Regions from separate parts of the Veillonella magna genome, predicted to be linked through region 1. Evidence: riboswitches for the same ligand, from Rfam matches in the RefSeq annotation. Region 1 holds a riboswitch; the other holds the start of a gene.
The links. A riboswitch is a leader RNA that binds a small molecule or an ion and turns the genes downstream of it on or off. The one in region 1 is predicted to bind S-adenosylmethionine.

Region 1 (16,017 bases):
GTATCCCATGTATTGCTAAGACAAAATCTTATTCAAAAATTTAAGAGAAAATTTATAGTTATCTTATAGTTATCATGTAATCATCATACACAAAAGGGGCTTTCACCATGTGTGCCAAGCCCCCTTTTTCTTATCGCTTACTTTCATCGACTACAATGAGGTGTCTGCTATACAGCAATTTCGTCTAATGTTTACTGTCAATACTATCCATCAATGCCAGGTATTCTTCTTTTGTCAACGCCGGCGTGAACTCCGCCATCACTCTCTCTGCACCGGCTGCATCATCATATAGTAAATCTACGATAGTCATAGCTAATGCCTGTGCCGTTTTTATATAGGCTACCTCTTCGACAGATACCACATAATCGGCGCCGTGCAATACGCCGTCAATGCAACCAACCCAGGGATGGATCACCGGCATAATATGCGACACATCTCCCATATCGGTGCTCCCCGCCATATGTTCACCATATCGTACATTGTCTTCCGGGAAAAGCATTTTAGAGTTAGCTTCCAACAGATCATTCATCACTGCATCATTCCGCATTGGTAAATATCCCGGCAAATCCTGAATATCACATATAGCACCAACCGCATCTCCGCCGGCTTTCAAGGCTCGATTAATTCGCTTGTTCGCATCAATCATTGCTTCCACATTAGCACCGCGCACATAACTTTCCATCGTTACCTTATCCGGCACCACATTCACCAAATCGCCACCACTGTTGATAATGGGATGAAAGCGAATATAATCACTTTCTTTAAATGTATCGCGTATAGCATTCACTCCCATAACCCCCATCATGGCTGCCTGCAATGCATTGATTCCTTCATGCGGTGCTGCTGCCGCATGGGCCGCTTTTCCTTTATACTCGATAAGTTTGCCAATAAACCCATTGGATGTGGTGCCGAGATTCATTTCTCCTTGCGGAGTTTCTGCCGTTGCTACATGCATTTGCATCGCCATATCAATATCATCGAAAGCACCTTCATATATCAACTGTTGTTTACCGCCCAAATATTTAATCGTCCCTTCTTCACGAAGTTTACTCCGGTAATCAATTTCTACATATTCTTCGGCAGGTACCGCAAAAAGAACCACGTCACCTTTCAGCGATTCCATTACGCCGTCAGCCATAAGACCTTTCCCTACCGCTAACATGTTCGCAATCTGAATGTTATGACCACAGCAATGGGCTGCCCCCGTCAATGGATCTGCCGCCGGATGTTTCGGACACACGATAGCATCCAATTCGCCAATCATGGCTACCGTATAACCGGAAGCGCCGCCACTAAGGCGCGCCTTTAAACCGGTACGGCCATGTCCCGTCGTATATGTCAATCCCATTGCATCGAAAGCTCGTTGCACTTTGGACGATGTCTTATCCTCTTTATAGCCTAACTCCGGTTCTGCCATGATAGATGCCGCTATTTTCTTAAGTTCCGGAGCTGCATCTTCAATCGCACGGCATACACGTTCTTTTACTTCTTCCTTTGTTAATCGCGCCATAGTTCCCCTCCAATTCTTTTCCTACTACAATGCTATGTTCTATTATATGTGGATATTTGTCCATACGTCAACGCAAAAGTATATCAAATTTCTTCAAATCATCGGTAATCATTGAAATAAAAAAGAATACATTTCCCGCAACATGCTTGCCCTTACACGCTGCAGAAAATGTATCCTTTTAAAATTATCCTCATATGCCAAAAATAAATTTACCCTAGGCTCTCTAAGATATTTTGCAACATCGTATCAATATGCTACAAAGTACCAACTATGTTACAAAACATTAAATTAATTTCATTGACCAACGATATTACCACACAGGAATAATTACACCTTCAAATTCTTTATTGATAAAATCGCGTACATCGTCACTTTGGAAAATAGAAACGAATTTTTTGTACGTCGGATTATCTTTATCTTTTGCCCGCGTTGCCACAATATTCACATACGGACTGGTATCGCCTTCCACGGCAATACCGTCGCGCTTGCTGTTAAGTCCGGCAGAAATAGCAAAGCCTGCATTGATAACCGATGCATCCGTATCTTCCAACGAACGCGGTAATTGTGCCGCTTCCAGTTCGATAATTTGAATATGCTTCGGATTTTCTACAATATCCTGAGGTACGGCTTTTAACGGATCTTTCTTCGGATCCAATGTAATGAGCCCTTGCTTTTCCAATAGGATCAGGGCACGGCTACCATTTGTCGGATCATTGGGAATCGCAATCGTTCCTCCGTCGGGAATTTCGTTTAATGATTTGTATTTATGGGAATACACCGCCAACGGCGCCAAGTAGGTCGTTCCGATGCTAACCAAGCTCGTACCGTTCTTCGCATTAAATGCATCCATAAACGGTTTGTGCTGATACAGATTTACATCAATATCGCCGGTAGCCACCGCTTGGTCCGGTGTAATATAATCGGAAAATGTTTTTACATGAACTGTAAGCCCTTCCTTCTTAGCCTTTTCCACTACATATTCCATAATTTGTTCCGTGGAGCCCGGTGTAATTCCCACGGTAATTTCATTTTTTACTGCCGATGAATCGCTGCCACAACCGGCCAATGCACCACCCAAAACCAGTACGGCAGCTCCTAAAAGCGCACTCTTTTTAAACCATTGCCAAGAAAATTTCATACTATAATCCTCCTCTTATTTCTCAATACATATGCCCTCAGACGTTCCTTGCACTTGGCCGGTCTCTCACCTCCGGCCGAGCATTCTCTCTTCTCACTCAATATACATCATCAAGTTATTTCCAACTTTAGCAATGAGTAGTCGCTGATTCACTACATACCATTTTGCAGGCAGTCAACAAAAAAGCCCTCGTCTCGAAAGACAAGGGCTATCTACTCATTAGCTACCAATCATCTTTCGACATAATCATTACCGATACTATCGCTGGATTTGGCACCTTTCTCAAGGAGGGTTGCCGCAACGTCACCGGGCCAGTCCCTCAGCTGCTCTTGATGATTTCCTATTAAATTTGATGGGATTATATTATCACGATATAAATCAGATTGTCAACTACAAATTCTCATCATTACCTTCTCTCAATTTCTCAATAATTTTTCAACAGTTTTATAGCAGCATAAAACTACCTTCACTTTTACTCCAGACCGCACTCTTGACAACTTTTCTTATTAATGCTAGAATTTACGAGTAACATATATGGAGGATTACTCAAGAGGCTGAAGAGGACGGTTTGCTAAATCGTTAGGGCGGGTTACCGTCGCTAGGGTTCGAATCCCTAATCCTCCGCCACAAAGAACGCTGTGCTGCTTGCGGTATAGCGTTTTTTATTTTTTCATACCATCGCGCCATAACACATGGCGCGATTTATATATTTTTCAAAGGAGATGTAAGTATGAAGGAGCGCACACACATGAATGTCCCCATTGATGAACCACCGATGACACCTGCTGTATCCATAAGCATTATATTTACCTTATTTTTAGGGATGCTGTCCGCCATGGTTCCTTTTTCCATGGATATGTATTTGCCCGATTTACCTAAAGTGGCCACGGACTTTCACGCCAGCCCTTCACTGACGCAGTTAACCATCGGCGGCTTTATGATTGGCTCCGCCTTGGGCACACTCATTATCGGTCCTTTAAGTGACGGTCTCGGTCGCAAGCGCCCCCTGTGCGGAGGACTATTGATTTTTACGTTAGCCAGTATCGGCTGCATGTACGTCACATCCGTCTGGGAATTAATTGCACTTCGATTTGTACAAGGCCTTGCCGGTGCAGCTGGCATGATCAGTCCTCGCTCCATCAGTACGGATTTGGCCAAAGGGCCTGCTCTAACTAAATTATTGGCTGTCCTCATGTTTGTTAACGGTTTTGCCCCGGTGATTGCACCGCTTATCGGCGGACAAATTGTGCGCTTTTATTCATGGCGTATGATTTTTGCTGTCCTCGCCGTACTGGGTGTTGTCATGCTCATCGGCAGCTTATGCATTAAGGAAAGTCTTCCCCCTGCACGCCGCATCAAAGGCGGCTTTAGCAGAAATTTTGCTGCCTTTACTACGCTGCTGAAAAAGAAATATGTCCTTGGTCATTGCTTGCTGCAAGCCTTTGTCTTTATGGCCTTCTTTGGCTATTTATCCGGATCCGCTTTTCTCTTTCAAAGAATTTACGGAACAACGCCGCAAGAGTACAGCTATTTTTTCTTTTTTAATTCCGTAGGTATCGTGCTAGGCAGTGCTCTCGTTACTCGTTTGGTACATCGTTTCACGGAATACCAAATGATGCGCTTTACCTTGTGGTGGACAGAGCTGAGCTTAGTCGCCTTTTCCTTGGCCGTAATTTTGCAAGCGCCTCTTTGGGTAACAGCGGCCACTTTATTTTGCGTCGTTAGCCCTATTGCTGCTTTTGGCACCGTTACCTTTGCTGCAGTTCTGCAACGGGAAAGCGCATTCGCCGGCAGCGTCACTGCTTTATTATCTTTTTTTGGTACCGTATGCGCCGGTCTATCCGCACCGCTGGTAGGTATAGCCGGTGACAGCAGTGCCGTTCCGATGGCAGCGACAATGCTTATTAGTCAAAGCTTAGGATTATTTGTCTTTTACAAATTCATCCGCCCCGAACATATCTCCAGTCACTAACCGGTACCCCCACCTCTCACTCTTATATTTCATAGAGACGAGAGGTTTTTCTTTTATTATTTCACCGCATTGTATACACATATGACGCTGTCTCCGAAACAGTTACATTATTAGTGATTTATATATAAGTGTGCTATAATACGGCTGAGTATACTATGGAAAGGAGGCGCTGCCCGTGGCACATCGGTTTTCTCGTTTATGGCACACGATTATTGTTTTTTTCTGTGCCATGTTCGTCTTATCTATTACGGTATTTACCGTGGCACGCTTAGCTCCGGGCGATCCGTTGCAAGCATTTTACGGTGAACGCATCGATCGCATGAGTACTGAAGAGCAATCGGCAGCACGCCTTCGATTAGGTCTTGATAAACCACTGTATATTCAATATATCCAGTGGGTAACTCATGGGCTCCACGGTGATTTCGGTATATCTTATAAATATCGCGAACCCGCCATGCATGTAATGGTCGACATGGCCGGTAACACACTACTGTTAGGGATCGCTTCGTATCTTACTGTATTTGTGATTGCCATTATTCTCGCGCTTATTTGTGCATTATACGAAGATCGCTGGCCTGATAGGTTGCTTAGCACTGTCGGTACTATTGCGAATTATATTCCTTCCTTCTGGTTAGGGCTCCTATTTCTTTTACTGTTCAATGTTAATTTGGGTTGGCTTCCCGGCAGTGGTGCCTATGCTCCCGGTGAAAGCGAAAACCTATTAAGCCGCGCCAATCATTTAATACTTCCTTTATCCGTAATGGTCATCACGCATGTATGGTACTATGCCTATATCATTCGCAATAAATTGTTAGACGAAACCCGCGCCGATTACGTATTGTTAGCCAAGGCTAAAGGACTTAGCCGCCGTACAATTCTTATCCGTCATTGTTTACGCAATGTACTGCCCACCATTATCAGTGTCATGGCCGTATCCGCTAATCATATCGTCGGCGGTACATATGTGGTGGAAGCCGTTTTTTCTTATCCCGGACTGGGCATGCTGGCCATTGAAAGCGCAAAGTATCACGATTATAATTTGCTCATGCTCATCGTTATGCTTACCGGCTGTTTTGTTATCGCTTCCGGTTTAGCGGCCCAGGCCATTAACGAACAATTAGATTCACGCCTGCAGCACGATGAAGGGCAGGTGATATAAATGAGCCGACCTACGCTATCGAATGATGACGAATTTCGCTTCGTCCGTCCTTTGGCAACCGACTCTGCTATGCCACAATGCAAGGAATCACAAACCGCATCATCTGCTGAGTTATCTGCCATACCACCGACTGCAACATCATGGCAGTCAGAACTATTGCACAGACAATTCTTTCAAAAGCGCCGCCGTTTTCCTTGGCCTGCTGTGCTTTGGTTATTATTCATCATTATCGGATGTTTGGCTGCGCCGTTGATTGCCAATCACGATCCGGCTCATTTTTATTTGCATCATCTCAGCGAAGCACCTAATCAAACATTTTATTTCGGTACCGATGCACTGGGCCGTGATATATATTCCAGCATTTGGTACGGCGGCCGGTTATCGCTTGGCATCGGTGTACTGAGTATGCTGGTATCTACCGGCCTTGGCGTATTATACGGTGCATTGAGCGGCCTCGCTTCACGCATAGTTGACACGGTGCTAATGCGCACGGCGGAAATTCTTAGCAGTATTCCTTCATTACTTCTCATGATTTTATGCTTAGCCTTTATCCCTTCACCGAGCCCGATATCTATAGCACTTATCATCGGCGGCACCACTTGGATGAACCTGGCCCGCATCGTCCGCAGCGAAGTATGTCATATTAAAAACAGCGATTATGTATGGGCCGCCCGCTTTATGGGCGCCGGCCCGTTATATATTCTGCGCTGCCATCTATGGCCCAGTATTTGGTCCCCCATTATGTTTATGGTCGTATCCTCGATAGGATCTGCCATACTGATAGAATCGACACTCAGCTTTTTAGGATTAGGCCTGTCCGTAGATGTTATTTCTTGGGGAACCATGCTCTCTTTGGCCAATCGCGCATTGCTTACCAATGCGTGGTGGGTCATTCTGATTCCCGGTATATTTTTAGTTATTACACTGCTCTCGATTACTCGTCTCGGCTACTATATCCGCCGCCAATTGAATCGCGGTTGCAGTAATTTATAAGGAGGTCTTCATGCAACTTTCTCAGCATCTGCGTCGTCTTGCCTTAACACTGACAACGGTAGCCTGCTTGGCACTCATGGTCGGATGCGGTTCGCAAGCGGGAACCGACACCAACAGTAAAACGCTTACGTTTGCCAGCACGGATTACACCACTATCAACCCGATTTTAAATACACATGATGAACTGCCGGATATTATTTTTTCCGGCTTGATGAAATATAACGGCCACGGTGAACCGGTTCCCGATTTGGCCACCGATTACCAATTTGATGAAGCAACACAGACCTATACGTTTCATTTACGCAAAGGTGTTACTTGGCATGACGGCACACCGTTTACTGCTGCCGATGTAAAATTCACATTGGATCAGCTAACAAAGAATACAAAGTTAGAAGCTTCCATTCGCGACAACTACAAAGAAATTAAAGACGTCATCGTCGTTGATGACAATACTGTACAAATCGTATTGTCCCAGCCCAATGCGGCAATGCTTAATTATTTGACGATCGGACTTTTACCTAAACATCTATTGGAAGGTAAGGACATTATGACCGATGATTTCAACCGTCATCCAATCGGCACGGGCCGTTATAAATTTGTCAGCTGGGATAAGGGGCAGTCCATCGTCGTTTCCAAAAACGAAACGTATTACGATCAAGTGCCCCATATCGACAAAATTATTTTCAAAATTATTCTTGATGAAAACGCTAAGGCCACACAGGTCAAATCCGGCGGCGTCGATATTGCTTGGTTGAATGCACACAATACAGAAGCCTTCCGTGGGAATGACAAATTTACCGTTTACGATTTTAAAACCGCTGATTATCGCGGCATTGCCCCTAATTTTGACAACGCCTTTTGGAAAAAGCATCCCGAATTGGTTTCCATCCTAGGCTATGCTATCGATAAAAAAGCTATCATCGCCAGTGTTCTTAACAATCAAGGAAGTGTGGCTTATAGCCCGTTGCAACAAAATGCTACCTATAATGATCCGACGGTACCCCACCGTGACTATAATCCGACCTACGTAAAAGATGCTTTGGCACAAGCCGGATGGCATCGCGGTACTGACGGTATTTACGAAAAGAACGGGGAAAAACTCGCTTTTTCCGTAGACGTGCGCGAATATGAAACGGAGCGGGTAGATATGGCAAAGGTCATCGCTTCGCAGCTGAAGGAAGAAGGCATCGACATGCGCGTTCACATCGTATCCAAATTTGATTGGAAACATAACCAAGCTATCATGATCGGACAGGCCGCTCCCTTTGATCCGGACAACGGAACTTACGATTTATTTTATACAAATGGTAGCGGCAACTACACGCATTACAGCAATGCCGCCGTTGATGCTGCGTTAGCCAAAGCGCGTGCTACCTACGATCCGGCGCAGCGCAAGCTGGCATATGACGAATTTCAGCAAGCCTTTGCCGCTCATCCGGCCTATATTATGATTGCCTATTTGGACGGTAATTACGTAGCAGCAAAAAAAATAACCGGCCCCTCTACAGAGCGCGTCCTCGGTCATCACGCTACCGGAGTCATGTGGAACATTGAAACCTGGGATATACAACAATGACACAGCCTACCAAAAATAAAATTATAGACAGCTTGTCTGCAAAAAATAAAACGACTCTGCCAAACTCGCACGCACAATCCACAGATCATACACCGCCGGCATTGACCATTGAAAATATATCTGTGGAATTTACTCATCAAAACGGTACAATTTATGCCTTGGACGATGTATCGCTTACATTAAAGCAAGGCGAAATTTTGGTATTGCTCGGCGAATCGGGCTGTGGCAAATCCGTACTGTGTAAGGCCGCCATGGGATTGTTACCGGAGCGCGGTCATATCACCGGCGGACGCATTGTGCTTCATCCGCGTCAACCGCAGTCAACAACAATCGATATTACCGCCGCGTCAGAAAAAGAGCTACAACAGCTGCGCGGTCACCGTATTTCCATGATGTTCCAGCATCCGCTGACAATTTTAAATCCGTCCATGACAATCGGTGCGCAGCTGTTTGAAGCCTTGTGCCAAGGAGACACTAAAAACCGGCGCGAAGGTTTACATCCCTCCTTCTCCGCCAAAAAACCTAATAGCCCATCCCATCACGACCAAACAACCTCGACGAAAGAAACTCTGACTATAGAAGCGCTTCACCTTTTAGAATCCGTTGGGTTACCTAGCGAAAAAAATTGGCTGCACATGATGCCTCATGAATTATCCGGTGGTCAACGCCAACGTTGTGCGCTAGCCATTGCGTTAGCTATGAAGCCGGATATTTTACTGGCCGACGAACCTACCACAGCGCTGGATGTTACCGTACAAATTCAAGTCTTGGATGTACTAAAAAAATTACGACACGACCTAGGACTCTCCTTAATTGTAATTACTCATGATTTAGGCGTAGCCGCCTACATGGCCGATCGCATTGCCGTTATGTACGGTGGTCGCATCGTCGAAATCGGCACGGCCGAGGATATTCTCCGTCATCCGCGTCACCCATACACCTGGGGCTTACTGCGCTCTGTCCCGGCGAAGGCCGACAAAGGTCATCCGCTCCACTCTATTACTGGCCATCCGCCACTCCTCACACAGCGTACTGTGGGCGATCCGTTTGCTCCGCGCAATCCCTACGCAATGGCTATCGATTACCATGAACGGCCGCCGCTGTTCGTTATATCTCCTACACATCGCGCCGCAACATGGCTCTTAGATTCTCGTGCTCCAAAGGTAACACCCCCTATTATCTGCGCCGGAGAAAAACTTGCCGAAACGACACCGGCCTCCAAAAAACAAATACGTTCCGATACACACGCTACTATTTCCACTACCGATGCTGCTCCCCTTGCAGAAAAAAATAACAATTCTTCCCTCAATAACCCAATCGCCAAACCGCTTCTCAAAGTAACCGGACTAAGTAAAACATTTATCACTGCCCACACTATGACAATTCCCGCTGTAACCGATGTATCCTTTACACTTCATGCCGGCGAAATTGTCGGTCTCGTCGGTGAATCGGGTTGCGGCAAATCAACATTAGCCCGTCTTATCATGGGACGATATCGGTCTGACTGTGGGACCATATTCTTTGATGGTCGCCCCATAATCACTTCGCCTTCTCAATTACATCATGACCTTCATCCTTGCGATATCCAACTTATTTTCCAAGATTCGGACGGTGCCTTGCATCCGCAAAGAACCGTTACTGAAAGTATTGATGAAGCATTACGTCTGACGCATGCTAATCTAACGACAAAGGAACGGCGCTTACGAGTTGATGAACTACTCTCGATGGTTCAACTCGATCCTCATTACGGCACTGCCTACCCGTCCGAACTCTCCGGCGGACAGCGTCAACGTGTAGCTATTGCCCGGGCGTTAGCTGTACAGCCACGCCTCATCATCGCCGATGAAGCCGTCGCTGCCTTAGACATGTCCGTGCAAGCACAAATCATTAATCTTCTCACCGAATTACAAAAACAGGAGGGCTTTGCTATTCTTTTCATCGCTCACGATTTGGCATTGGTACGTTATCTTTGCCAACGCATATTGGTAATGAAGGATGGTCGCATTATTGAAGATAATGACACCGAGCAAATTTTTGCGGCCCCTCGCGAAACATATACAAAGACTTTACTTGCTTCTATTCTCTATCCGGATCCGATGCGTTATCGTTAAAAAGAGGACTGTAACGAAATGAGTTTTTCGCTCATTCCATTACAGTCCCTTTTTTATCTTACCGCTGTACCAGTAATGTACCTTTATGAATTTTTGCCGGATATACTATTTTTTAGAGAACGCGCCGCATTGATTTACAATGTTTTATAATTATCCGCAGTAATATGCTGACTGGTATACGGTAAAATAGCATTTTGAATATACTCTTTAGATTGATTACCTACCGACGAATTTGTAGACATACTAGCCTTATGCCTTACTTATCTTCTATGTACATCACCTGCTGTCCTCCGAATTTGTCGTCACATTCATTCCTATAAAATAATCGGCCTACTAACATTCAATGTACTACTTACAAGATAGCCTCGTCCATATCGCAACTGTATCCACAAATTCTAAAATACAACCTAAATATACCAAGCCATTTCCTTTGTCATATTCTTTGGCGTAAAAGCAATGCGATGACGCGGCACATGACGGCCTGTTTCGCTGTGACCCTCTCTCTGATTCTGATCGCTGTGACCGTTGCCATCAACGAGATGAATCGTCGGCTTATGACGGCGACTCACTACATTTTCCGGTTCCGTTTCATAAATCACCACATTCGCCGGCACATCACGTTTTATGACTAAATTACAACCGATACGACTATGATCGCCAACAGTAATATCACCGAGTACCTTGGTGCCCGCTCCAATAAGTACATCATTGCCCACCGTTGGGTGACGCTTTACTTTCTTGCTGCTCATGCCGCCTAAGGTAACACCGTGAAATAATGTCACATCATCTCCGACGATAGCCGTTTCACCGATGACTACACCCATGCCATGATCAATGAACAAACCGCGACCGATGGTTGCCCCCGGATGAATTTCAATGCCCGTTACGCGCCGTGAATGCAATGCGATACGACGAGCCAATAGCTTGTAGCCGCGCTTGTATAAGCGATGCGCAAAAAAGTGCCAAAACAAAGCCGTAATATGCGGGTATGTCCACAGCACCATCCACACCGAATCCGCCGCCGGATCCGAATCCATAACGCGTTTAATATTATAACGAATGGCTTGCCATAATCGTTTCATACATCCTCCTTGCTCGTAACGAGCCGTCTGTTACCGTTAGCCCTTACGCTTTTACGTAGGTAACATCATCAAATGTTAACATAGATAAGTACTTTTCAACGCCATCCGGAGCAATCGCTACTACCGGCTTACCCGGATGGTTAGCCGCAATATCTTTGGCTGCCTTAATTGCTGCCCCTGCAGAAATCCCGATGCTGATACCGGTTTCACGCATAAATGTCTGCACCTGTGCAATCGCATCATCATCCGTTACGGCTACGATTTCATCCATCAACGTTTTATCGAAATTATCCGGAATAAAACCGGCACCGATTCCCTGAATTTTATGCGTACCGCCTACCCCTTTCGAGATAACCGGCGATCCTGCCGGTTCTACGGCTACCGCTTTAATCGCACTGTTCACTTCCTTCAGCTTGCGAGCAATACCGGTAAATGTACCGCCCGTACCTACGCCGGCAACGATAGTTCCTACATTCGGTACCTGCGTTAAAATTTCTGTCGCTGTTGTTTCGTAGTGAATGCCCGGATTTGCCGGATTTACGAACTGACCGAGCGTTACCGCTTCCGGATACGCATCAAGAATTTCCTGTGCTTTAGCCAATGCACCCTTCATACCGGTTTCCTTCGGCGTCAATACCAACTGAGCCCCGTAAGCTTTAACGAGTTCGCGGCGTTCCTTACTCATACTTTCCGGCATGATAATAACAACCTTAATTCCCAGTACAGCGCCGAGCATTGCCAACGCAATTCCTGTGTTACCGCTGGTGGCTTCTACCAAAATGGTATTGTCCTTAATAAGGCCTTTCTTCTGTGCATCTTGAAGCATACCGAGTACGGCGCGATCCTTAACACTGCCGCCGACATTATATTTTTCCAATTTTACATACACATCTGTGCCTTTAATATTATATACCGGTGTATTACCGATTAACTGTAATGTATCATTTACTGTCTGTGCCATAATCTCTCATCCTTTCTCAGAGTTTTTCTTTTAAAGTATACATATCTTGCGATGTGATCCTACGATTATATTTTCCCCACTTACTTCAGAATCACCGCTCACTGTTTTTCATTGTATGTACTCTCATGGGCAAGGTCATATTCCTCTCTCTTTTTATTTTCTATTTCTCTCTCTTCTTTTTCTTCGTCTCTCTTTTCTCTTGTATGTAATTATATTGCAATAATCAGGTACCTCAGTCAGTTACAAAACCATTAGACATCCGTCACCGTCATGCCACAAGAATACGTCCGCAATAGAGACAACATCGTTGCTAGCTATACCGACTGTCTCGTCTATTTATATGATAATGCTCAGCAGCGCTCTCCTTCTGCTGCACATCACGAAACGAATATAAAAAAACGCCCTTGATTGTCATTTGACAACCAAGGGCGATACTATCGCGGTTCCACCTTGTGTTATTCAACCGAAGCCGAATATCTCTTACTGTACAGGCCTTTATCAATGAACTAATTCTATCATACAATAACGACTGTATACAGATTCGCTATAACGGGCGACACCCGAAAAAGACTCCCCCGCCCCCGCGGCTTTGCCTTAGTAACTCCAAGATGCACTTCCATCTATGCTTTGCCATCCGCTCACACCAACCGGACTCGCTGTACACAACGGCATACATGTACTTTTCTCTTCATCGTCGTGATTTCGTATCTAACTTGTAAGCCTACTATAGCACTATGAATTAAAAATTGTCAACAGAAATTTTTTATTTTCTGCTCACAACTTCTATAGTACATTCTCCAATATCAGTCTGCATCCGGCTTAATAGCCCTTCCGTCATATAGCAGTATATTGGAAATTTCATTAGCCACCTCAGTTATGGTTATCATTATACGGCTATTTGTCTTGTTATGCAAGACATTCTTTTTATTTTACACTAAACCGACTTCTCTTTACTTCCTGTCGCATCACCTATTTGTAAATCACATTGCTTACTTACTACAGGGGACGAATAGTTATAATAAGTAGTATGACCCGACACAAAGTGATATAATTACATCTGTAAAATAATCATCTTCTTCTAAAGAATATATTGTAGTAACCACTATTACACCACACGCCAATAACAAACAAGGAGTACTTTCATGGAAGTTAAAAAAAATAAACACGGCGTTGTAGAGCCTACGTTGTCAAAGCAAGATGAAGCAGTGCTTACACCACCGAAGCGAGACGCTCATTTTTTTTGGACTCTTTTTAAATCGACGTTTATTATCAGTGCCTTCACTGTTGGTGGCGGCTTTGTCATCATTCCGCTATTAAAAGCCAAGTACGTTGATGAATATCACTGGATCAACGATAAGGATACCTTGGATATGGTAGCCATCGCTCAGTCCATGCCAGGAATTGTCGCCACGAACAGCGCCATCATCTTAGGCTATCGCATGGCCGGTTATCTCGGCACCTTTGTAGCCCTGCTGGCTACCGTGCTGCCACCGCTTATTACGCTAAGTATTATTTCGTATTGCTATGATTATTTCATTCAAAATAAAATTATCGCTTACATGTTGCGCGGCATGCAGTGCGGTGCTACAGCGTTGATCCTCAACGTTGGTATAGATTTGGCGGTAAAACAATGTAAAAAGAAATTAGCGTTGCCTTTATTAATTTTATTGGTCACCTTTATCGGTAATGCCTTCTTCCAATTAAATATTATGACTCTCATTATATTGGACGGTTTGGTAGGCTTTTTCTTTATGCGCGCTGCCAAGTACAATTAAAGGAGGCTTACCACTATGATTTATCTCACACTATTTTGGGAATTTGTTAAAATCGGCCTTTTCTGTGTCGGCGGCGGTTACGCATCGATGCCCCTTATTCAGGCTGCCGTGGTAGATACCTATGGTTGGCTCAGCATGAGTGACTTCGTCAATATTTTTACCATTTCACAAATGACACCGGGACCGATTGGAATTAATGCTGCCACGTTCGTAGGCACTAAAATTGCCGGTGTTCCCGGCGCTATGGCTGCTACCTTTGGCTTTGTATTTCCCTCCATCATTCTCGGTATTATCTTAGCCCGCCTCTTTTTAAAATATGGAAATATCGGACCGATTCGCGGTGTACTAAACGGACTTAGACCGGCCGTTGTAGCCCTCATCTGCGCTGCCAGCATCAGTTTTATTTTTCTTGCCGTATGGAATACGGAAGATATTCCCGTACATTGGGGCGATATTAGTTGGGGCGGCCTAGCTATACTCCTTCTCTCCCTCTTTGCCGTGCGAAGAAAAACAGGTGTTATTCGTTTACTCCTCGGATCCGGTGTATTGGGAATTATCTTGGGAATGCTTGGTTGGATATAAATAAAATACATATAAAAAGCCATCGGCTATAGATAAAGCAACGTCATTCGTTAGACCTGACTTGCGAATCTATAGCCGATGGCTTTAATTATTTTATTAATGGGTGCCGAGATAAATAAACCCATCGGGTCCCAATGGCAAATTCATAGCAATGAAAATAACCAAGAGAATTGTCCAAAGAATTCCGAACACAATAGAGAACGGTAGCATGTTAGCAATGACTGTACCCATGCCCACCTTTGGCATATATCGCTGTGCAAAAGCAATACAAATCGGGAAGTACGGGAATAATGGCGAAATCGGATTAGTTATGGAGTCACCGATACGATATGCCATCTGTGTTAATGCCGGATCATACCCTAGGAGAAGTAACATCGGTACAAATACCGGTGCCATAATAGCCCACTTAGCCGATGCGCTGCCGATAAACAGATTGATAAAGCCGGCCAAGATAATGAAAGCTATTACCAAACCAATACCGACAAAGCCGGATTCTTTCAACGTATTCGCCCCTTCGATGGCAATGATAAGTCCCATATTGGACCATTTGAAATAGGCCAAGAACTGTGCTGCCACAAAGGCCAATACGATATAACCGCCCATTCCGCTCATAGTTTCGGTCATCATTTTTACTACATCACGGTCGGAACGAATAGATCCGGTAATAAGACCGTAAATAATTCCCGGAATGAGGAACGCCGTTAATACAATCGGTACTAACCCTGCCATCAACGGTGCTTTACTGCTCAATAACGAACCGGTTTTCGGATCTCTGAGGAATGCATCCGGACCTATAGAAAGAGCTACGAGAACAGCAATAAAAATTACCACACTAATACCAGCCCACAAGAGACCTTTTAATTCCTTCTTAACAACCGCCGGATCATCCGTAGCCGCAACAGCGTGCTCCTTTAACAAATCATCGGACGCCGCAAAATTGCCAAGGCGCGGCTCGATAATTTTAGTACTGATAAAATAAGCAGCAATCACCAAGATAACCATTGATACGGCAATAAAGTAAAAGTTCATCGCCGGTGAAGACACATAGCTTGGCATAACCAGCTGCGCTGCCGGAATAGTAAAGCTCGTTTCCAATACATCCGTCATGTTTACGATAATATTAGCATGGAACGCACCAGCAACTGCCGCATAGGCAGT
Region 2 (16,017 bases), on a different contig from region 1:
CAATCGTCTACGGACGAAATTGTACATAAAAGCTATGCGCAGCAGATTGAAGAAAACGGTGAAGGCATGGTATCTACCTATGTGCCGTTTCGCAATGGGCTGATGCTCAGTGCGGTAGCCAGTTTGGCCATGAGTATTTACGAAAATGAAGACGTGGCGATTTATTTGGGCGCTCATGCCGATGATGCGGCGGGGAATGCCTACGCCGATTGTAGCGAAGCATTTATTGCGGCTATGACAAAGGCAATCTCGCTGGGTACGTATGACAAGGTGCATGTGGAAGCTCCCTTTGCATCTATGAATAAGGCACAGCTGGTAGGTGTTGGCCTAACACTTCACACGCCCTACGAATTGACGTGGAGCTGTTACGAAGGCGGCGACGAGCCTTGCGGTACGTGCGGTACGTGCATTGATAGAGCAGCGGCTTTTGTGGCTAACGGCGTAGCAGACCCGGCATTGGTAAAAAAATAAATGGCATTGTACCATACATGGTACGGCAACGAATGTTAGGTAGTTTTCATACGTGTATTGATGCGTATGCGGTTTGAATACAGAGAGGGTGGGGAATGGTATTGTAGGAGAAAGGGGTGTGGACTATGTATTATTATGTACAAGGTTTTTTATTAGGCTTAGCATCGATGGCGCCAATCGGCATGCAAAATATTTTTTTGATTAACACAGCGTTAACGCAGCGTATATATCGTATTGTACAAATAGTACTTATTGTTACCGCCTTTGATCTTTCCTTATCACTGTCGGCGTTTTTTGGTATCGGTTGGTTATTAGACGCGGTTCCGTGGGCAAAGCTGATTCTTTTATTGGGCGGAGGTGCGCTGGTCGTTGTTATGGGCGTGGCTTTACTCCGTGCGCGAGGACAATTGGAAGGCGCCGATGTAGATATTCCTTTAACAAAAGTAATCGCTATGGCGGGTCTTGTTACCTGGTGCAATCCGCAGGCTATCTTGGATACAAGTATGATGCTCGGAGCGGTGCGCGCCTCCATAGGGCCGGCGGAAGCTGATTATTTTGTAGGCGGTTTTGCTACGGCCACCATCGTATGGTTTGTAGGATTAGCCTCTATTGTGCGCAGTGTTGCATCGTATATTAACAGCACGGTATTGACCTGTGTCAATCGGTTATGCGGCACTTTTATTGTCGTGTACGGGGCCTATTTATTGTGGAAAGGAATCGAGCTGCTTTAACAGGATATGTAGTCGGTTACTACAACTATGTACTGACAAATACGTACTGAGAGTACGCCGTTAATTTATAAAGGGGCGGTGTCGCAACGTACTTTCGAGTTAGCCGTAGAATACCATCGGGTGATAGGATAGTAGTAGGTGATTGAATGTAGCATATAATGACAAAGGAGGCAACGCGCTATGCAGATACTTTTTTTAGGTGATAGCTTGACCAGAGGCTACGATGTGCCGTACGGGCAAGGTTGGGTAGAATTGCTAGAGAAAAAATTATATCCGCACACCTGTTATAATGCCGGCGTGGATGGTGCCAGCCTACAGGCGATTACACTTTTGTGGGAGCGATATCGCACGCAGTCTTCTTTTGGAGCGGTATGGGTAATGGGTGGAACCAATGACATTTTACAAGGACGAACCGCTGATGATTGTTTGCGAAAACTAAAATCATTGATTGAGATGATACAAACTGATACGAAGAAGCGGATACCGATTATTGTTGGCTTGCCCTTACCGATAGAAGGGGGACTCGATGAGGAAGAGAAAGTTATGGATGACTATGCGACTAAACTGGAAGCATATTGTCGAGAGCAAGATCTTCCGTATGTTGATTTTTATGGACCACTCAAAGAAGCACTCCGGCAAGGCAAAGGAATTTTTGCCGGTGATGTACATCCTAATGCGCGAGGCTATGCAATGATGTATGAGATAGCTCGCCCCGTCATGGAGTTTGTGTTGGCACATAATAAAAGGCATTTAGCGACTACGTAATAGAGAATACATTTGATAAGGGTGCGATGGCATTCATAAAGTTCGAAAGATGACTGATTAAATCGAAAAATTTAAATATTTTTTTGCATTTGGGTATTGAAATCCTTCGATATGGGTGTTATAATGTAACCACAACAGGGAAGTGAGAATGAGTTACAAACTTAAATCTCAACATCTTGTTACTCTTTATCCCGGAGTGATGGAGATGGCTACCTGTTAAAACCTCTAAATACCTATACCTAATCGTGAGTACAATTGTTGTACGAACACGCGGAGCCGCATCCTCCCTAAGTGCGGCTCCGTTTTTTTTGAAATAAATTTCTTGACATTCTTCATCATTCAAGGTATCCTTATTGCTAACGATATACATCGACTGTAAATTTCATATGACCTTATCAAGAGAGACCGAGGGAATTGGCCCAATGACGTCCGGCAACCGGCAAGGCACGGTGCTACATCCAACAGTCTTACTGACAGATAAGGAATCAGCCCCTATCTGTGTGGATAGGGGCTTTTATTTTGTCAACAATAGGTAGTTAAGCGTAGTGACGGTTAATGGCAATGTGTATGTGTTGGCAGAGTAACTGTGATAGGTATGATTGAAGTAAATGGTATTCGGTGTAATCGCAATAAGAATTTGGTAAAGAAGAGAGATTGGGAATAGAGGAGTAGGTATGGCAATTTTTAATGGACGCTTACCGGTGATAGAAGAAAAAGAAGTACGACGGTATGCCGGCTTACAACGAGCTGAGGATTTTCCCGAACAGTATGTGAAGGAGGCTTGTTTGGAAGTACAGCTGGAGGCAGTACCGCGCGGGATATATCGTGAGTATGCATATGATGCGGCTACCGGTACGATTCAATCGGATCCGCCGCTCGTGGTTGAAGGTAGCAGTATTCGTAAGCATTTGGCTTCGTCAGTGCGAGTCGCCGTGATGGGGGTGACCATTGGAGACGGTGTGGAGCGGCGCAGTGCAGCACTATTTAAAGAAGGTAATTATACGGTAGGTCTTTTGGTTGATGCGGCAGCAACGACTGCCGTAGAGCAGGTGGCAGATCAAATTAATGATTTGATTGTAAAAGCGGCGGCTGCCGGTGGCTATACGACAACATGGCGGTTTAGCCCCGGATATGGAAATTGGCCACTGGATGTACAACCGGCGTTAGCTGCGATTATCGGAGCGGAAGAAATAGGTCTTACCGTTACCGATACGTGCATGTTGTTTCCCCGTAAATCAGTGACAGCTATCATTGGTTATATGCCTGGCGGTGCTACATTACAAACAAAGCGAGGATGCACTTCATGTGGTCAACGGGACTGTCCGTCGCGGAAGAAACCGTAATGAAATATATTGAAATAGTGTATATGGTGCAGTATTGATGAGGACTTGATGATAGGCGCGTGCATTGTTTTGGTAACGCGGTGTAGGTATAGTGTGAATAACCGGTAATAAGAAAGTATTCACATGTGAATATAGAAAAGAGGTAAGCAATGTTTATTTTTGACGGTGCTATGGGTACCATGTTACAACAGGCAGGACTGAAAGAGGGGGCCTGTCCGGAATTAATGAGTGTGGATAGACCGGAAATTGTAGAAGCTATCCACAGTGAATATTTGGCAAGCGGCAGTGATATTGTGACGACAAATACGTTCGGTGCTTGTCGATTAAAGCTGGCCGATTATGGTTTGGCACATCGAGTTAAGGAAATTAATCATGCTGCCGTGGCAGCAGCAAAGCGGGCCATCGCTAATATAAAGCCGACGGCGCAGGTAGCCGGTTCTATGGGACCGACAGGAACGTTTATTGCTCCGTTAGGGCAAATGACATTTGATGATATTTATGAAACCTACCGTGAACAGGCGGATGCTTTAATTGAAGCCGGTGTGGATTATATTCTTATAGAAACTATTATAGATATTCAAGAAATGCGCGCCGCCTTATTAGCAGCGCGTGATGCGAGAGAGGCAGCAGGTGCTGATGACAGGGTAAAAATTATTTGCCAATTCTCCTTTAGTGAAGACGGGAGAACGATTACCGGTACTACACCGGAAGCAGCGGCCATTTTAATGGAAGCGATGGGGGCTGATGTAGTGGGGATTAATTGTTCTCTCGGACCGGAGAAATTAATTCCTTTGTTGCAGAAAATGGCAACGGTAACCAATCTGCCTCTTAGCGTACAGCCTAATGCGGGGATGCCGGTATTGGTAAATAAGAAAACTATCTTCCCTTTATCGCCGGAAGATATGGCATCTTACGTAGGTGATTTAATTGAAGCCGGCGCATCGTATATAGGGGCTTGTTGTGGTAGTACGCCGGATCATATTCGCGCTATTGCCGAGGCGGCGATAGCCCATGGGCCGTCTAGTAGAACAGAGGTGGAACCGTTTACGGTATTTACCAGTCGTACTCAGGTTGTTCGTGTAGGTCACAAGGAAGCACCTATTATTATTGGTGAACGCATTAATCCTACGGGACGCAAGGTATTGGCAAAGGAAATTAAAGACGGAAATTTTGCAATGGTAAAGCGCGATGCATTAGCGCAAGTCGCGGCCGGTGCACATGTGTTGGATGTAAACATGGGCGTACCCGGTATTGATCAAGCCGAAGCGATGCAGCATGCCATTAGCGAATTGACCATGCTCGTCGATGTGCCATTATCTATTGATACTCTTGATGCCAAGGCATTAGAAGCTGGCTTGAAAGCGTATCCGGGACGACCGCTGATTAATTCGGTAAATGCGGAACCGGAACAACTCGCAGCAGTATTGCCGTTGGCTAAACGATATGGAGCAGCTCTTTTATGCTTACCGTTGGGAAAAGGTGATTTACCGGCAACGGCGGAAGCTCGGATAGAATTGATTAAAGAAATTACTTTGGAAGCGTATCGGTATGGTTTGCGTCCGCAGGATTTATTATTGGATCCGTTAGTATTGACTTTGGCCAGCGGTCCGGACAGTGCTAAGGAAACGCTGCAGACACTGCGATTATATAAAGAAATTTTTGGCTTTCCAACGGTGATGGGCTTGTCGAATATTTCATTTGGTTTGCCGCAACGGCCCTATTTAAATGCACAATTTTTAACGATGGCATTGTCCGCAGGCTTGACGGCACCAATTTTAAATCCTTTGAATGAAACAGTAAAAAAAGCATTTGTAGCAGGTCGTACTTTATTGGGATTTGATACAGCGGCGGCAGAGTTTATCCGCCTGTACGGTCAGGAAGCGGAAGACGTTATCGGCGGAAGCGGGAAAAAAGATTCCAGTACAACGAGGGCTAATACTATAACAGATGGACAGACTGTTAATCAAAAAGAAAGGGCACTTACGGACATAACGGAAGCGACACCAGAAGTTATGCTGGAAGCTATTTGCGGTGCTGTAGAACGAGGCGAAAAAGAGTATGTCATTGAATTGGTAACGCAGGCTTTGACAAAGAAAATAGATCCCTTGGTGATTACAAAGCAAGGATTATCGGAGGCGATGAATCGTGTAGGCGAAAAATTCGGTGCCGGTAAGGTATTTTTGCCGCAAGTTATGTTGGCGGCAGAAGCAATGCAAGGTGCATTTCAAACAATAAAACAAGTATTGCCGGAAGATACGCGAATGGCACGGGATACGGTCATTGTGGCTACGGTAAAAGGTGATATTCACGATTTGGGGAAAAATATTGTAGCGGCTTTGTTGGAGAATAATGGGTATCGTGTGGTGGACTTAGGAAAAGATGTATCACCGGATGCGATTGTAAATGCCGCGAAAGAATATAAAGCGCCGATTATCGGTATTTGTTCATTAATGACTACAACCATGCCAATGATCGATGAGACCATCGAGGCAGTGCGAAAAGCAAACGTACCTGCTAAGGTTGTAGTAGGCGGTGCGGTGCTGACACAGGAATATGCGGATACGGCCGGTGCCGACGCATATGCCAAGGATGGAGTGACGGCAGTGCAGTTGGTAAAACAGTTGTTGGGGGATGAGTGATAGCGCATTGTTAGCACACAGATAAAATATTAGACAATAGAAGAGAGAGTTGAAGAGAGAAAGAGAGTGGCCTTGATGGAAGAATTGCGAAGTAAACATGCACGTGGTGCATTTACGATTACTGTAGAATTAGATCCGCCGAAGGGGGCATCGGTGCAGAAAACATTGGATGAGGCAGGGCTGTTGGCAGACCGTGTGGATGGAATCAATATTGCGGATTGTCCGATGGCTAAGATGCGAATGAGTCCGATTGCACTGGCACATTTGATTAAATATAGAAAAAACATTGATACGATTTTCCACTTAACCTGCCGTGATCGTAATATCCTTGGTTTGCAGGCTGAGTTATTGGGAGCCGCTGCATTGGGAGTACATAATATTTTGACATTAACCGGTGATGAGCCATCACGTGGAGATCATCCGGATGCAAAAGCTGTTTTTGAGCTTGATTCGATGGGACTATTGACGGTGGCACGTACGTTGAATAGCGGTTATGACATGACGGGGCACGAACTGGATGCACCTACGAAATTTTATATCGGCACGACGGGAAATCCCGGCGCGGAGGATTTAGATGCAGAGTACGAGAAGCTGTGTCGGAAAAAAGAGCATGGCGCGCAGTTTATTCAGACACAGCCTATTTATGATTTGGAGAGAGCGAAGCGTTTTATTGATAAAATAGCACCGTTAGGCTTACCGGTTTGTTTAGGATTAATTCCGCTTAAAAGTTTTAAAATGGCTATGTATCTTCACGAAAAAGTTCCAGGTATTTCACTGACGGAATCTATTTTGCGACGCATGGAAGATGGCGGCCGTGAAGCAGGATTGACCATTGCGGTGGAAACGTTGGAAGAAATTAGGCGCATTGCGCAGGGCGTACATATTATGCCTTTAAATGATATGGCGGTTGTACTGTATCTGTTAGATCATATATCTAATGCATCGTAGCACATAATGATAGGAGTACGTAGTACAGAATATTTGATGATGCATCAGCGGGAAAGAAAATATAACTATATTGTTATCATACGCGTAAATGTATACGCAAATATAAAGATACGATGTAAATATAGATCTAATAGTAAAGGCATGTCCTATGACGCGTTGTTTTCATGAAGGTAAGTTGTATTGCAACGTATATGATAAAGCCTGGTACAATAACAATTACAGGAAAATACAGTAAGTCATGGTATAATGACTACGAATAATAAAAGAGAATGTTTCACGTGAAACATTCTCTTTTATTACGTACAATTTGCAGATATTCATTTAATTTATAGTTTTGTGCAGTAAAATAAAGAATATGAAAATGGAGTTTATAAAAATAGGGATAATACGATTAAGCGATGTAAGGTACAATTAGAAATAAATGATGGCGTAAAATAATTTATGCGTACATATGGAATTAAAAACATGACGCATGGACATTCATCGTGTTTCACGTGAAACATAATGAAATAAAGGGGGAGTTAACAGAAAAATTTTTAGCGATTTCGTGGTTAGAACACACTATTTTTTTATGGCTGTGGTATAATGTGATGTGTATTTTGTTGTTATGAACGGGGTGACTACTGTGGGTAAGATTATAGCCATTACAAATCAAAAAGGCGGTGTCGGTAAGACGACGACATCGGTAAATTTAAGTGCGTGCTTGGCTGATGCAGGAAAAAAAGTATTATTGTTGGACTTGGACCCACAGGGGAATGCATCCAGTGGCGTTGGTATTGATAAAGATAGTTTGGATACGTGCGTTTATGATGTATTAATAGATGAAGTGCCGTTGACAGATATCATTGCGTCAACAATGATAAAAAAATTAAAAGTAGCACCGGCGACAATACAGTTGGCCGGTGCCGAAGTCGAATTAGTGGGCATGGATAAGCGGGAAAGTCGGTTGAAGCGCGCTTTAAAGCAAGTGAAAAAAGAGTTTGATTTCATTATTATCGACTGTCCGCCATCATTAGGCCTGTTGACATTAAATGCATTAGTAGCCGCAGACAGTGCATTGATTCCTATTCAAAGTGAGTTTTATGCACTGGAAGGTGTTAGCCAATTAATTAAAACAATAGAATTGGTACAAGAAAATATGAATACATCTTTACATATCGAAGGTGTATTGCTAACGATGTACGATGGCCGCACAAATTTATCGATTCAAGTAGGGGAAGAGGTTAAAAAGTTTTTTGGCACAAAGGTGTATAAAACAATTATTCCTCGCAATGTACGACTTAGTGAGGCACCCAGTTATGGTGAGCCGATTATTATTTATGATCCGCGGTCAAAAGGTGCTGCCGTATATACGAGCTTAGCAAAGGAGGTCATCAAGTATGCAAAAAAACAATAAATCCGGGAAGAAGCGATCGGGACTAGGAAAAGGGTTAAGCGCATTGATGGGGCCTTCTTTGCATGATGTAGCAGAGGATGCTACATCAGAAACAGAATATAAGATCAGACATGATGATACTGTTACAGATACTACGGTAGGGAAAGCTACGGTGATAGATAATCAGAATGAAGAAACACATATATCCGCAAAGGAAATGGATGTGTCAGCTGCGGTGCAGAATCATAGCATAGACGCGAAGCCAACTTCTATATCAAACGAAGTGGGAACACCGCTAGCAGGTGATATAGGGACCGACATATCCGGTAACGAGAAGGAAGAGCTATCTGAAAAAGCGGCCACATCGGCTCCTACGTATGGTGCACAGTTAATGGATTTGACGTTAATCCATCCTAATAAAAATCAGCCTCGTAAAAATTTTGCTAACGATGAAATGGTAACGCTTATCGAATCGATAAAAACGCATGGTATCATTCAGCCTATCGTGGTGCGCCCCATAGAGGATTATTTTCAAATCGTAGCCGGTGAACGACGGTGGCGTGCCGCCAATGAGGCCGGTCTCAAGGAAGTTCCTGTTATCGTTAAAAATTACAGCACCGAGGAAATGACGGAAATTGCTTTGGTGGAAAATTTACAACGACAAGACCTAGACCCTATCGAAGAAGCTTTTGCGTATAAACGGCTGGCAGAAATCTTTAATTTTAGACAGGAAGACATTGCATTGCGCTTAGGGCGCAGTCGTTCGCATGTAGCAAATATGATGCGCTTGTTACAGCTACCGGAATTTTTACGAAACGAATTATCTGCGGGAGAGCTTTCCATCGGACAGGCGCGACCGTTATTGGGATTACCAAATGAGGATCTGCAACGCACGGCGTTGGAACAGATTAAAGAGCATGAAATGACAGCGCGTCAAGTAGAAGCGTTAGTGCGACAACTGCTGGCAGGACCGAAAAAAGAACGAACGACCAAAGCAGAGAATACCGCCGAGGTAAGAGCCTTGACGGATCGCTTGCGCGTTAGCCTGGGAGTGCCTGTAGCGGTTAAGCTTAAAGCGGGCAAGAAGGTGCAGGGAAAAATTGAAGTTACTTTCCGTAGCCAAGAGGAATTAGATCATATTTTACAATATATGGAACAAGAAACGAATAAGGATGATGAGGCTATTACATCCTTTCACATATAGGAGGTGAGGAGATGTCACAGACAACCGAAACAGTACAAGCTGTGCTTCACAGTGACACCGGCATGGATCAAACACCGAAAGCCAACCGCATTCACATCGGATTTTTCGGACGTTGCAATGCCGGTAAGTCTACGCTGATTAATATGCTGACCGGTCAGTCCGTTGCATTAGTATCGGCAGTGGCGGGAACAACGACAGATCCGGTAAGTAAAGCTATGGAGATTTTACCGCTAGGACCGGTGGTGATTACCGATACGGCCGGTGTGGATGATACGTCGGAGTTGGGGGCATTGCGCATTGCGAAAACGCGTGAACTGTTACCAAAAATGAATATGGCCGTATATGTTGTTCGCACGGATACACCTATTGATGATACGGATCGCGAATGGCTAGCCTTGTTAAAGGAACAGAAGATAGCTACTCTGTTGGTGGTGAATGAAATACGCGGTTTCGGTGCCGATGCGTATATTGGGGCATCCCGGCTGGAAGTGGCGGAGGTGCCGTACATTGGCGCTGACTTATCGACGAAGGAACAGCGTCGTGATATATTGGATATGCTGGGCAAGATGAAGCCGGCTGATGAAGAAACGCGTACCTTATTGGAAGGTCTAATCGAGCCGAAAGACGTGATTGTCTTGGTATGTCCCATTGACTCGGCAGCACCGAAGGGACGTCTGATTTTACCGCAGGTGCAGATGATTCGTGAAATTCTTGATTATCGTGGCATGAGCTTTGTTGTGCAAACCGAAGAATTGGCGGCATTGCTTGACACCTTAAAGGAACCGCCGAAGATGGTCATCACCGACTCACAGGCCTTTGAAGCGGTAGCTGAGATTGTGCCTGACAGCATTCCTATGACATCGTTTTCGATTTTAATGGCGCGGTTTAAAGGTAAGTTGAAGGAACTTGTACAAGGCGCTAAAACCATTAAGAATTTACATCCCGGGTCTCGTGTACTTATCAGCGAAGGTTGTACACATCATCGGCAGTGTGACGATATCGGTACGGTAAAAATTCCACGATGGTTAAAAAAAGCCGGTTACGAAGGCTTGGAATTAGAATGGACATCGGGCGGTGGCTTCCCGGCAGATGTATCACCGTATGATGTAGTCATTCACTGCGGGGCGTGCATGCTGCCGCGCCGTGAAGTATTGCGTCGTATCGATGTAGCCGTGCAGGATGGTGTGCCAATTGTTAATTATGGTGTGCTCATCGCTTCGTTGCATGGTATATTAGATAGGGCACTGAGTCCTTTTAAGGATGAATTGGTATAATTCACTGATAGGACAAAAGGTAGTCGCTAACCGGCGCTACTGGCGGAGCGATATGTCCTTGATAGGATGGTAACAATTGCATAAGCGTAAACAATGAAGAACAGGAAAGGATTAGCATGTTAGAATCATTACATACTTGGATCGAAATTGGCGTTGCGGCGTTAGCGATTTTGTTGCTATTATATTGCTTGGTACTGCAGAGCAAAATCAACAGCTTGGCAAAACGCTATGATTATTTTATGCGCGGAGAGAACGGAAGTAGCTTGGAGCGCAAGTTGGCCGTTGAAGTAAAAGAACTGCGCGATGCGGCGGAAACGATGGAAGACTTATTTCAACAGCAGCAAGTCATCCGTGATACACAGCATAATACATTTCAGAAAATTGGCTTTATCAAGTATAATGCCTTTGAAAATATCGGCAATGATTTGTCCTTTGCGTTGACGTTGCTGGATGGAAATAATAATGGGATTTGTATTTCCAGTGTTTATGGACGCAGTGAATCGCGTATTTTCAGTAAGCCTATTGTAAAAGGAAAAAGTCTGGTAAGCTTATCGCAGGAAGAATTGGAAAGTCTTAACGAAGCGCTGGGTGCAAAGACTAATGAAGAAGCACTGGTAAGCGGTACGGTGGTAAAATAAGGAAGTGATGGATAGGAATGAAATTAGACGGTCTGTGGCGTCGTTATTTTGTACCTGACGGTAACGGTTACAGTCTGCGTTTGACGAAAAAGCAGCTGTATATTGTTGCCGGTGTATTACTGGCAGTCGTAGTTATTTGCTTAGGCCTCGGCATTTGGGGCATTACGCGGCAAGCGGAATTGGTACAACTGAGACAGCGCACAGAATTACAAAAGGAGCAGCTTAAATTACTGCAACAGAAAACGGATATATTGGATAAGAAGATGCAGACTTTGGATCAACTGGATCAGGAAATTCGCCAGATGGTTAAAGGCTCGGAAAGCGGCGCGGTACCACAAGGCGGCGGCGAAAGTCAAACTCCGACAGCTGCTAATAGCGATGATAGTGCGGAGCCTCACGGGGCAGACAATGCTAATGGAGGCGAAGTAAAGACGGCAGATCAAATGCCGGCGAAGGCTAATGTGGTGGCCTTATCAGCAAAGCTATCTTCTATTGACCACCGTGCGCAGCAGCGAATGGCATCGTTGTTTATGTTGCGTAGTATTTTGCGTGATGGAGCAGGTCAAACTATTCGCGATTTGCAACAGATTGCTTTTGCTCCGGGAAATGCGACGGCAGCGAATGCAACCATGCCATCGATTTGGCCGGCAAAGGGCGTAATTACATCTACCTTTGGTGGTCGTGAGGATCCGGTGTACGGCGGGGGTGCCTTCCATGAGGGTCTTGATATTGCTTCCGATTACGGAACGCCGATTGTAGCAACGGCGGCCGGTACGGTAACCTTTGCGGGATATACCGATGGCGGCTATGGTAATTTGGTGGAAATCGATCACGGAAACGGATTCGTTACCCGTTACGGACACACATCGGTTGTGTTGGTACATGCGGGAATGAAGGTTAACCAAGGACAGCAGATTGCGCTTATGGGAAGTACCGGTAAGAGTACGGGCAGCCACGTTCATTACGAAGTAGTGGTTAATGGCTCCGCAGTGGATCCGCTGTTATTCTTGCCGATTCAATAAGTCTGTAGTATTACAATAAAGCTGTATTCACTAAAAGAGATGTATCCATCGTATTTGAATACATGCATATAATAGTGTATGAAATATAGCAGGTAAGATAAGATACTGTTATATGAGATAAAAAGACGGTCTATGCCATTGTGCATAGACCGTCTTTTTTTTAATATATTATACTTTCACCGTCGAGTGGTATTGTATAGTTTGTTATTCCTCGACAGGCTAATAATCCGCGTAAGCTGTATCGTGTAATGGCAGCATGAGCCACGGTATCTAAGTGAGTAAGATAGAGTGCTGCGGATGGACACGTTTTTTGTACGCATTCAATATCTTCGTCGTTCATAAGTAATCGCCCGTTTTCTACGGTTTCTGCTGCACAACAATTCAGTGCAATTACATCGGGCATATAGGTTTGAAGCGTACGTTGTACTGCATCATACCAAATCGTATCGCCGGCAATATAAAAAATAGGCTCTTGGGGATGAGAAAAGAGAACACCCATAGCTTCGCCGCAGGGGCTAAAGGTGCCGTGGCGGCACTCGGTTTTGTGTAAAGTGATGCCGGAAAATTCGGTGGGTGCAGATGTAAGCACGCGAATATCCGTAAATCCGGAGCGTGCTAAGACGGCGGCATCTGCTTCGTTTTGGCAAAATAAGGGGAGATGTTTATCCAACGGTGCGCCAACACTACCATCCGGTGCTATATCGATGTGGTCTGGATGTAAATGCGTAACGATATAAGCATCTACATTTTCTAAAATACTGGCTACCGGTAAGGGGAGATCGTAAAAAGGCATAGGTAATTGTTCTTTTACCGGATCGGGGACATGGAAGGGACGGCCCGGAACGTCTACAAAAGAGAATTGGTGTTTGGGCATAAGCCATGGATCGATTAGAAAGGTAATTCCATTGTAGCTTAGCTTATTAGTTGCGTTACGAATTTGTGTTAATTTCATAGTAGTCACCTCGCGTGTTGTTATAGAAAATAGTATCTGTTCTTTCCTCATCTTTTTATATTTTTGAGGATGTGGTAGCAATATTTTGGACGAGTACTTTTTGCCAAGAAATTAGCCCTTCTGTTGCACGTAACCACATCGATCATATTTTTAGTATATCTATATATTTATTCATCCACAAGAAACTAAAAATGAATAATCGCAACTAAAAAGTTGCGTCTTGGTGATTGGTTGGGGTACAATGAAACTATCAATTTAATTTATAAATCATGTGTTTCAAAATGCGAATAAAGGAAATGGCTATACGATTGTAATAGAAATTATACGACAACCAGATCCGGGGGATTTAAAAACAGAGAAGGCTTTATTGAGAAAGGAATTTGTAGAAAATTTAGAGTAATGAGAATGGAAAATTGGTGACGTATTTTGAGGGTGGACATGTTGTGGGAAAATGAGAAAGGAGTTTGTATGAATCAAAAACAAACTGAATATTTTATGACTGTATACCGTCATCGCAATGTACAGCGAGCAGCGGATGAATTGCATGTGTCGCGACAAGGTGTGAGTAAGATGATTCGCTCTTTGGAAGAAGAATTGGGAGAAGCCTTGTTTCAACGTACGTCGCAAGGATTGATTCCTACGCCATATGCGAATGCACTGTTACCTCATGTAAATCGCATTGCCGAAGAATATCAACATATTGCCCGGATGCGCTCTTTAGCAAGCGATGCCTGCCGGGTAGTCACCATAGCATCAATGGATCATATAATGACCTATCTGGGGACAGCATTTATTACGGCTTTTCGTGAAGCCCATCCTGATATTACGTTAAGCGTAGTGGATACAACAGATGAGAAGGCTTTACAAACCCTGGCGACGGAAAGTTGCGATTTTGCTATTGTACCGGGACCGGTGACGGAGGAGACGTTTGTCAGTGACGAACTGTTTTATTCACGCTATGCAGTGCGGCTGCGCCGCGAAGATTCTTTGGCAGCAATGCCGGCCATAACCTATCGGGATTTGGACGGGCGCCTAATGATTGGGAAAGGACGGGCCTATGCGTGTTTTCGGCGGCATATGGATAACGGCGTTTTTCTCGCCGGTTACAAGGTAGATATATTGGCAGAGATATCTGATGAAAGACTTATTACCGAGTTGGTGGAACGCACCGGTGCTATTGCGGTTGGCTATGATTACAGCGCTTTTTTATATTCGTCACCGCAAATTGTGGTGCGGCCCTTTGGCGAAAATGGTGGCGACGGTCAATGGATTTATTTGGTACGCCGCCTTCATAGCCCTCTAACGGCAGCGGCGCAGGTATTTCGCGATTTTTTGCTCCGCTGGTTAGAAAATCATTCTATGCGAAACGTACCTTGGCCGGATGAAGGTAGGCACGCCGGTGTCAGGTAGTTTTAAAGAAAGCATTTTATGCATGATAGCGCATCGGTTTGCAAAAAATGAAAAGACAGCGATTTTATCTGTGATTTTCATGTTCATGTTATGCTAAGTATGATAGAATAGGAGTGTATACCAAGCGTGGAAAGGAGGCTCCTATGAAAGATACGTATGTACAGGTTTACACCGGAGACGGCAAAGGTAAGACGACGGCGGCTATCGGTTTGGCTATTCGTGCTATCGGGGCCGGACTCGATGTATTGTTTCTCCAATTTATGAAATCCAAGGTATATAGTGAACATGCTGTGCTTCCCAAATTAGAACACCTTACGGTGGAAACGGTAGGCAAACCGTTTTTCATTATTCCCGAAGGAATGAAGTCGGACGAAGAACTGGCTAAATGGGGCGATGATGTGGTGGTATTTCCTAAAGGACAGCCGCCGGCCTCCTATGTGGCATTGATTCGCAAAGGCTTTGAACGGGCCTTGGCATCGGTAGCCTCCGGTGATTACGATCTTATCGTGTTGGATGAGTACAACATGGCGCTGTTTTTCGGACTTATCGATCGAGAAGCGACAGAGCGGTTATTGGCAGCGCGTAATCCCCGAACGGAGCTTGTCTTTACGGGACGCGGAGCACCGGATTGGCTTATGGAGGCAGCGGATCTCGTCACGGAAATGAAGGAGTGTAAGCATTATTACACAAAAGGCGTTACCGCACGTTTGGGCATAGAAAATTAGAAGGAATTTGTTGCACAAGCGGCGAATTACATACAAATGAGATGAAATAGGTATTGTGATGGGTTACAGAAATCGGAGGTAGGTGGTGCATGTGACCGGTATAGCCATCGTGCTGCTGGTTATTTTGATTCTGATTGTAGGGATTTTGTTCAGTCCGATTACATATTCGGTGGAACTGTCCTCACGCAAACCGTATCGGGCGGCGTTGAAGGTACAGTGGTTGGGACGTGTGTTCCGCATTCACTTTGCATATGAGTCGGGCAAGCCGTTCTTTAAGGAAGTATACATTTTACGACAAGCCAAGTTGGGGGCTACCCGCGATTATGAAGAATGGCTGTCGCGACGTGTACAGGAGGAAACGGCGGATGGTTTCTCCGATGACATAATGGATGAAGCAAAATCGGAGAAAGAAGCTAATACGACGGCAGATGCTAAGGTGCAGCAGACAGCATCGAAGCCTGTTGAGGCGGCAAAGCCGGCGGAATGTGTGCGCTTTGACAAGGATGGCACACCGTTGGAT

Region 2: another riboswitch for S-adenosylmethionine. It lies ahead of Q5873_RS04335 (methionine synthase); the one in region 1 lies ahead of Q5873_RS09240 (MetQ/NlpA family ABC transporter substrate-binding protein).

Annotation. Positions count from the first base shown of each region.
Region 1 is NZ_CAUGKU010000020.1:295-16,311, forward strand. Features, by position in the region: gene Q5873_RS09235 (amidohydrolase) at 185-1,510, opposite strand; gene Q5873_RS09240 (MetQ/NlpA family ABC transporter substrate-binding protein) at 1,821-2,648, opposite strand; SAM riboswitch class I at 2,876-2,987, opposite strand; tRNA gene Q5873_RS09245 (tRNA-Ser) at 3,185-3,275, shown strand; gene Q5873_RS09250 (multidrug effflux MFS transporter) at 3,379-4,620, shown strand; gene Q5873_RS09255 (ABC transporter permease) at 4,796-5,779, shown strand; gene Q5873_RS09260 (ABC transporter permease) at 5,780-6,772, shown strand; gene Q5873_RS09265 (ABC transporter substrate-binding protein) at 6,783-8,348, shown strand; gene Q5873_RS09270 (dipeptide ABC transporter ATP-binding protein) at 8,345-10,459, shown strand; gene epsC (serine O-acetyltransferase EpsC) at 10,867-11,541, opposite strand; gene Q5873_RS09280 (PLP-dependent cysteine synthase family protein) at 11,585-12,502, opposite strand; gene Q5873_RS09285 (chromate transporter) at 13,645-14,277, shown strand; gene Q5873_RS09290 (chromate transporter) at 14,293-14,859, shown strand; gene Q5873_RS09295 (AbgT family transporter) at 14,956-16,017, opposite strand, start outside.
Region 2 is NZ_CAUGKU010000005.1:92,894-108,910, reverse strand. Features, by position in the region: gene queC (7-cyano-7-deazaguanine synthase QueC) at 1-471, shown strand, start outside; gene Q5873_RS04345 (LysE/ArgO family amino acid transporter) at 597-1,202, shown strand; gene Q5873_RS04340 (SGNH/GDSL hydrolase family protein) at 1,383-1,967, shown strand; SAM riboswitch class I at 2,357-2,451, shown strand; gene Q5873_RS04335 (methionine synthase) at 2,642-3,310, shown strand; gene Q5873_RS04330 (homocysteine S-methyltransferase family protein) at 3,460-5,949, shown strand; gene Q5873_RS04325 (methylenetetrahydrofolate reductase) at 6,025-6,897, shown strand; gene Q5873_RS04320 (ParA family protein) at 7,523-8,293, shown strand; gene Q5873_RS04315 (ParB/RepB/Spo0J family partition protein) at 8,277-9,476, shown strand; gene hydF ([FeFe] hydrogenase H-cluster maturation GTPase HydF) at 9,539-10,750, shown strand; gene Q5873_RS04305 (DUF4446 family protein) at 10,867-11,388, shown strand; gene Q5873_RS04300 (M23 family metallopeptidase) at 11,406-12,410, shown strand; gene Q5873_RS04295 (MBL fold metallo-hydrolase) at 12,571-13,362, opposite strand; gene Q5873_RS04290 (LysR family transcriptional regulator) at 13,831-14,772, shown strand; gene Q5873_RS04285 (cob(I)yrinic acid a,c-diamide adenosyltransferase) at 14,916-15,497, shown strand; gene Q5873_RS04280 (hypothetical protein) at 15,583-16,017, shown strand, end outside.